One region of the Streptomyces sp. NPDC057950 genome, then DNA from elsewhere that is predicted to be linked to it. Evidence: predicted binding sites of a transcription regulator. Region 1 holds the regulator's gene; the other holds the start of a gene.
The links. Region 1 encodes HrcA, which represses chaperone genes, less so after heat shock. Its sites were predicted from a motif close to TTNGCACTCNGNNNNNCNGAGTGCNAA; they were not measured.

Region 1 (3,371 bases):
CACCCTGCCCTCCAGCAGGAAACCGCGCGGCTCCATCGGGAACACCCGGTGCTTGCCGAAGCGGTCCTCCAGCGTCACCGTGCCCGCCTCGCAGCCGATCACCGCCCCGCAGAACCCCGTACCGGGTTCCTCGACCACCAGGCCCGGGTCCGCGGGGACCTCGGGCACCGGCTCGGGCTTCTTCCACGGCGGGGTGAGATCCGGAGAGTACTGGCGCATTCGGATGACGATAGGAGAACCGGCGGGGCGATGGCGGGGAGATCCCTACGACACGCCGAAACGTGTCGCCAGCGCGTCCCGCTGGGCCCGGACGAACGCCGCGTTCACCACGGCCCCGTGGCCGGGCACGTACACGGCCTCGTCGCCGCCCAGGGCGAGCAGCCGGTCCAGCGCGGCCGGCCAGCGGGAGGGGACGGCATCGGGACCGGCCTGGGGCTCACCCGACTCCTCCACCAGGTCCCCGCAGAAGACGACCTCCGGGGAGCCGGGCGCCCCGGTCACCAGGACCACCAGATCGTGCGCCGTGTGGCCGGGACCCACGTCCGCCAGCAGGGCCCGCACACCGCCGCCCAGGTCGAGCGTCCGCTCGCCCGACACGGAGTGCAGCGGGGGCACCAGGGCGCCCGCGGCCTCGGCGGCGTCACGCGGGTCCAGGCCGTGGCGTACGGCGTCCACGCGCAGTTCCTCGCCCTCGTGCGCGAGGACCGCGCCGAGGCCGGCCGCCCCGAACACCCGCGCGCCCGTGAACGCCGCCGCGCCGAAGACATGGTCGAAGTGCGGGTGGGTCAGTGCGAGGTGCGTCACGTCCCGGTCCGGGCCGAGGAGCCGTCGCGCCTCGGCGCGCAACCGTGCGCCCTCCCCGAGGCTCGCTCCCGCGTCGACCATGAGCGCCGAGCCCCCGCCCACCACCAGCCCGGCCGTGCAGTCCCAGCCCGCGAGCCGCCGCCGCCCCACGTGCGGGGCGAGCTCCTCCCACCCCGGCTCTTCCCAAGTCACCTTCATGCGGTGACGCTAGCCGGAGGGCGGACGCCGGTGAGACATCGCGGGACACGTCGGCATACGTGCACAAGATCGCGGGCCCGCCCTTGCCGGGGCCGTACCCACCGGCCGTACACTGAGCCGGGGAATGCTGGCACTCGCACGCGCTGAGTGCCAAGCGAGGCGACGAGGGACCGACATCTGGAGGTGTGCGCGATGCTGAGTGAACGCAGGCTCGAAGTGCTGCGCGCCATCGTCCAGGACTACGTCGGCACCGAGGAGCCGGTCGGTTCCAAGGCGCTGACGGAGCGGCACCGGCTGGGAGTCTCCCCGGCCACGGTCCGCAACGACATGGCCGCCCTGGAGGACGAGGGGTACATCGCCCAGCCTCACACCAGTGCCGGGCGCATCCCCACCGACAAGGGCTACCGGCTCTTCGTCGACAAGCTCGCCGGCGTCAAACCGATGACCGGGCCCGAGCGGCGCGCCATCCAGAACTTCCTGGGCGGCGCGGTCGACCTCGACGACGTCGTCGGGCGGACCGTGCGGCTGCTCGCGCAGCTGACGCGGCAGGTCGCCGTCGTGCAGTACCCGTCGCTGACCAGATCGACCGTGCGCCACGTGGAGCTGCTGTCCCTGGCGCCCGCCCGGCTGATGCTCGTCCTGATCACGGACACGGGGCGGGTCGAGCAGCGCATGATCGACTGTCCGGCGCCGTTCGGGGAGACGTCCGTGGCGGATCTGCGGGCCCGGCTCAACAGCCGGGTCGCGGGCCGCCGCTTCGCGGACGTCCCGCCGCTCGTCCAGGACCTGCCGGACGCCTTCGAGGCGGACGACCGGGGTACCGTCGCGACGGTGCTCTCCACCCTTCTGGAGACGCTCGTCGAGGAGACCGAGGAACGTCTGATGATCGGCGGCACCGCGAACCTGACCCGCTTCGGGCATGATTTTCCCCTCACGATCAGACCGGTGCTCGAAGCGCTGGAGGAACAGGTCGTGCTCCTCAAGTTGCTTGGGGAGGCGGGGGATTCGGGCATGACCGTACGGATCGGTCACGAGAACGCGTACGAGGGACTCAACTCCACGTCCGTGGTCTCCGTCGGCTACGGTTCGGGCGACGAGGCAGTAGCCAAACTCGGCGTGGTCGGACCGACCCGCATGGATTACCCGGGAACGATGGGAGCGGTACGAGCGGTGGCACGGTACGTCGGACAGATCCTGGCGGAGTCTTAAGTGGCCACGGACTACTACGCCGTGCTCGGCGTGCGCCGCGACGCGTCCCAGGACGAGATCAAGAAGGCTTTCCGGCGGCTCGCACGCGAGCTGCACCCGGACGTCAATCCCGATCCGAAGACGCAGGAGCGGTTCAAGGAGATCAACGCCGCGTACGAGGTGTTGTCGGACCCGCAGAAGAAGCAGGTCTACGACCTCGGCGGCGACCCGTTGTCCCAGGCGGGCGGCGCGGGCGCCGGTGGCTTCGGCGCCGGTGGCTTCGGCAACTTCTCGGACATCATGGACGCCTTCTTCGGCACGGCGTCGCAGCGGGGCCCCCGGTCGCGCACGCGGCGCGGCCAGGACGCCATGATCCGGCTCGAGATCGAGCTGGACGAGGCCGCCTTCGGCACGACGAAGGACATCCAGGTCGACACGGCCGTCGTGTGCGCCACCTGCAGCGGTGAAGGCGCCGCGCCGGGTACCTCCGCCCAGACCTGCGACATGTGCCGCGGACGCGGTGAGGTGTCCCAGGTCACGCGGTCGTTCCTGGGCCAGGTCATGACGTCCCGTCCGTGCCCGCAGTGCCAGGGGTTCGGCACCGTCGTGCCGACCCCGTGCCCGGAGTGCGCGGGTGACGGGCGGGTCCGGTCCCGGCGCACGCTCACGGTCAAGATCCCGGCGGGCGTCGACAACGGCACCCGGATCCAGCTCGCGGGCGAGGGCGAGGTCGGGCCCGGTGGCGGTCCCGCCGGCGACCTCTACGTCGAGATCCACGAACTGCCGCACTCGACCTTCCAGCGTCGCGGTGACGACCTGCACTGCACGGTCACCATCCCGATGACCGCGGCGTCGCTCGGCACCAAGGTGCCCCTCGAGACCCTCGACGGCCTCGAGGACGTCGACATCCGGCCCGGCACGCAGTCCGGGCAGTCGATCCCGCTGCACGGGCGCGGCGTCACGCATCTGCGCGGCGGCGGCCGGGGCGACCTCATCGTGCATGTCGAGGTCACCACGCCGACCAAGCTCGACGCCGAGCAGGAGCGCGTGCTCCGGGAGCTGGCGCAGCTGCGCGGCGAGGAGCGTCCGACCGGGCAGTTCCAGCCGGGCCAGCAGGGCCTTTTCTCCCGCCTGAAGGACGCGTTCAACGGCCGCTGACCCGGACGGCGACGGGCAGGGGC
Region 2 (3,371 bases), on a different contig from region 1:
GCAGGCGGCGAGGCCGCGGAGCCGAGGGCCGCGCACGGCCCGCGGATGACGAGCCTGTGAGAGGCGGGGCGCCGGCTCCGGCCGCCCGATCGCGTGCACGGGCGGCCGCCGCACTGGCCGCACTGCTCGCCGCCGTCCTGCTGGCCGGCTGCGCCCAGTCCGTGGACCCGATCGAGCGCCTGGGCAAGAAGGCCGCGCAGGAGGTGGGCCGGACCCACCCGCACGGTCCGGCCTCGGCGACGTACCGGCGCTGGGGGCTGTCCGCCCCGCTCGCCCCGGCACCGCGGCCGCCCGCCCGCAGGGGTGTGCGCCGGGAGCGGACGGGGCTGGTCCCCGTCGTCGGCCGCGTGCCCACCCACGACAAGGTGGTCTTCCTGACCTACGACGACGGAGTCGAGCGCGATCCGCGGTTCGTCGACATGGTCCGTGAACTGCGGCTGCCGGTCAGCATGTTCCTCACCGACCATGTCGTCGGACCCGGCTACGGCCACTTCGCGCGGCTGCGGGAGGTCGGCGCGAGCGTGCAGAACCACACCCTCGACCACGCCTCGCTGCGCGGGCTGCCGTACGCCGGCCAGCGGGCCGAGATCTGCGGCCAGCAGGACAAGCTCAAGGCCCGCTTCGGCATCCGTCCCCGGCTCTTCCGGCCCCCTTACGGCACCTACGACGCCACCACCCTGCGCGCCGCCGCCGACTGCGGGGTCGCGGCCGTCGTCCTGGGCAGGGTGGCCGACACCCACCGGCTGCGCTCCGGCGACATCCTGTCCGCTTCGGGGGAGCCGAACCTCGTCGCGGCGACCACCCGGCTCCTGCGCCGCATCCAGGCGGAGGGCTTCACCCCGGCCCGCCTGGAGAACTACCTCTGAACTTCCGGCGCGGGCGGCCGCCTTCGGGGGTGCGGCTTTCGGCGCGGGCCGGCCCTTCGACGAGCGGGCCCGCGCCTCCCGGCGCGGGCCCGCGTCTTCAGCCCGTCCGGCGTTCGAGGACGAGGCCGTCCAGGCCGGAGCGGGGGTCCGGGGACGGCAGCCCCCGGAGCGACGCCCGCACCGGCGAACGATGCCCCGAACTCCACGCCACGCCGCGGGCCTTTGGCACTCCGCTTGACCGAGTGCTAATCGCGGTCATAGTCTCAGGCCTGGCACTCCCCACTGGAGAGTGCCAATAGCGACGGGCAGGTCCGGCACCCGCGACGACGGATCCACCTGGTCGCCACCTCAGACAGTTAACCCCGTGAGATCTCCGAAGGGGGAGGTCGGATCGTGACGACCACCAGCTCCAAGGTTGCCATCAAGCCGCTCGAGGACCGTGTCGTGGTCCAGCCGCTGGACGCCGAGCAGACCACGGCTTCTGGCCTGGTCATCCCGGACACCGCGAAGGAGAAGCCCCAGGAGGGCGTCGTCCTCGCCGTGGGCCCGGGTCGCTTCGAGAACGGCGAGCGCCTGCCGCTCGACGTCAGCACCGGCGACATCGTGCTGTACAGCAAGTACGGCGGCACCGAGGTGAAGTACAACGGCGAGGAGTACCTCGTCCTCTCGGCCCGCGACGTGCTCGCGATCATCGAGAAGTAATTCACCACAGTTCTGCAGTGAACTGCGCCCCTGGCCCCCGCGACCTTATGAAGCCGGGCGCTGGGGGCGCGGTTCGTTTTCACCCACGTTTTCCGAGAGGGCTGAACCGCTCCCATGGCGAAGATCCTGAAGTTCGACGAGGACGCCCGTCGCGCCCTTGAGCGCGGCGTCAACAAGCTTGCCGACACCGTCAAGGTGACGATCGGTCCCAAGGGCCGCAACGTCGTCATCGACAAGAAGTTCGGCGCCCCTACCATCACCAACGACGGCGTCACCATCGCCCGCGAGGTCGAGCTCGACGACCCGTACGAGAACCTCGGCGCCCAGCTGGTGAAGGAGGTGGCTACCAAGACCAACGACGTCGCGGGTGACGGTACGACCACCGCCACCGTGCTGGCCCAGGCGCTCGTCCGCGAGGGTCTGAAGAACGTCGCCGCGGGTGCCTCCCCGGCGCTGCTCAAGAAGGGCATCGACGCCGCGGTCAAGGCCGTGTCCGAGGAGCTCCTCGCGACCGCCCGTCCGATCGACGAGAAGTCCGACATCGCCGCCGTCGCCGCCCTGTCCGCCCAGGACAGCCAGGTCGGCGAGCTCATCGCCGAGGCGATGGACAAGGTCGGCAAGGACGGTGTCATCACCGTCGAGGAGTCCAACACCTTCGGTCTGGAGCTGGACTTCACCGAGGGCATGGCCTTCGACAAGGGCTACCTGTCGCCGTACTTCGTGACGGACCAGGAGCGCATGGAGGCCGTCCTCGAGGACCCGTACATCCTCATCCACCAGGGCAAGATCTCCTCCATCCAGGACCTGCTGCCGCTGCTGGAGAAGGTCATCCAGGCCAACGCCTCCAAGCCGCTGCTGATCATCGCCGAGGACGTCGACGGCGAGGCCCTCTCGACCCTGGTCGTCAACAAGATCCGCGGCACGTTCAACGCCGTCGCCGTGAAGGCCCCCGGCTTCGGTGACCGCCGCAAGGCCATGCTGGGCGACCTCGCCACCCTCACCGGCGGTCAGGTCATCGCCGAGGAGGTCGGCCTCAAGCTCGACCAGGTCGGTCTGGACGTGCTGGGCACCGCCCGTCGCGTTACGGTCACCAAGGACGACACCACCGTCGTCGACGGTGGCGGCGAGCACGACGCCGTCGTGGGCCGCGTCAACCAGATCAAGGCCGAGATCGAGAACACGGACTCCGACTGGGACCGCGAGAAGCTCCAGGAGCGCCTCGCGAAGCTGGCCGGCGGCGTGTGCGTGATCAAGGTCGGCGCCGCCACCGAGGTGGAGCTCAAGGAGAAGAAGCACCGTCTGGAGGACGCCATCTCCGCGACCCGCGCCGCGGTCGAGGAGGGCATCGTCTCCGGTGGTGGCTCCGCGCTCGTCCACGCGGTCAAGGTCCTCGAGGGCAACCTCGGCAAGACCGGCGACGAGGCCACGGGTGTCGCGGTCGTCCGCCGCGCCGCCGTCGAGCCGCTGCGCTGGATCGCCGAGAACGCCGGCTTGGAGGGTTACGTCATCACCTCCAAGGTCGCCGAGCTCGACAAGGGCCAGGGCTTCAACGCCGCCACCGGCGAGTACGGCGACCTGGTCAAGTCCGGTGTCATCGACCCGGTCAAGGTCACCCGCTCCGCTCTGGAGAACGCCGCTTCCATCGCCTCCCTGCTCCTCACGACCGAGACCCTGGTCGTCGAGAAGCCGGCCGAGGAAGAGGCCGACGCGGGCCACGGCCACGGCCACGGTCACTCCCACTGACGCACCCGGTCGGACGCCCGCACCGGTAGGCGTCCACACCGGTGGACAGCACTGAGGCCC

Region 2: the regulator HrcA is predicted to act here: its motif matches at 1,089-1,115, upstream of groES (co-chaperone GroES).

What each region holds. Positions count from the first base shown of each region.
Region 1 covers NZ_JBHVPP010000003.1:172,566-175,936, forward strand. Annotated here, with positions in the region: gene ACFVTC_RS07630 (DUF3097 domain-containing protein) at 1-219, opposite strand, end outside; gene ACFVTC_RS07635 (MBL fold metallo-hydrolase) at 265-1,002, opposite strand; gene hrcA (heat-inducible transcriptional repressor HrcA) at 1,195-2,211, shown strand; gene dnaJ (molecular chaperone DnaJ) at 2,212-3,348, shown strand.
Region 2 covers NZ_JBHVPP010000018.1:31,972-35,342, forward strand. Annotated here, with positions in the region: gene ACFVTC_RS27535 (polysaccharide deacetylase family protein) at 57-866, shown strand; gene groES (co-chaperone GroES) at 1,260-1,568, shown strand; gene groL (chaperonin GroEL) at 1,683-3,311, shown strand.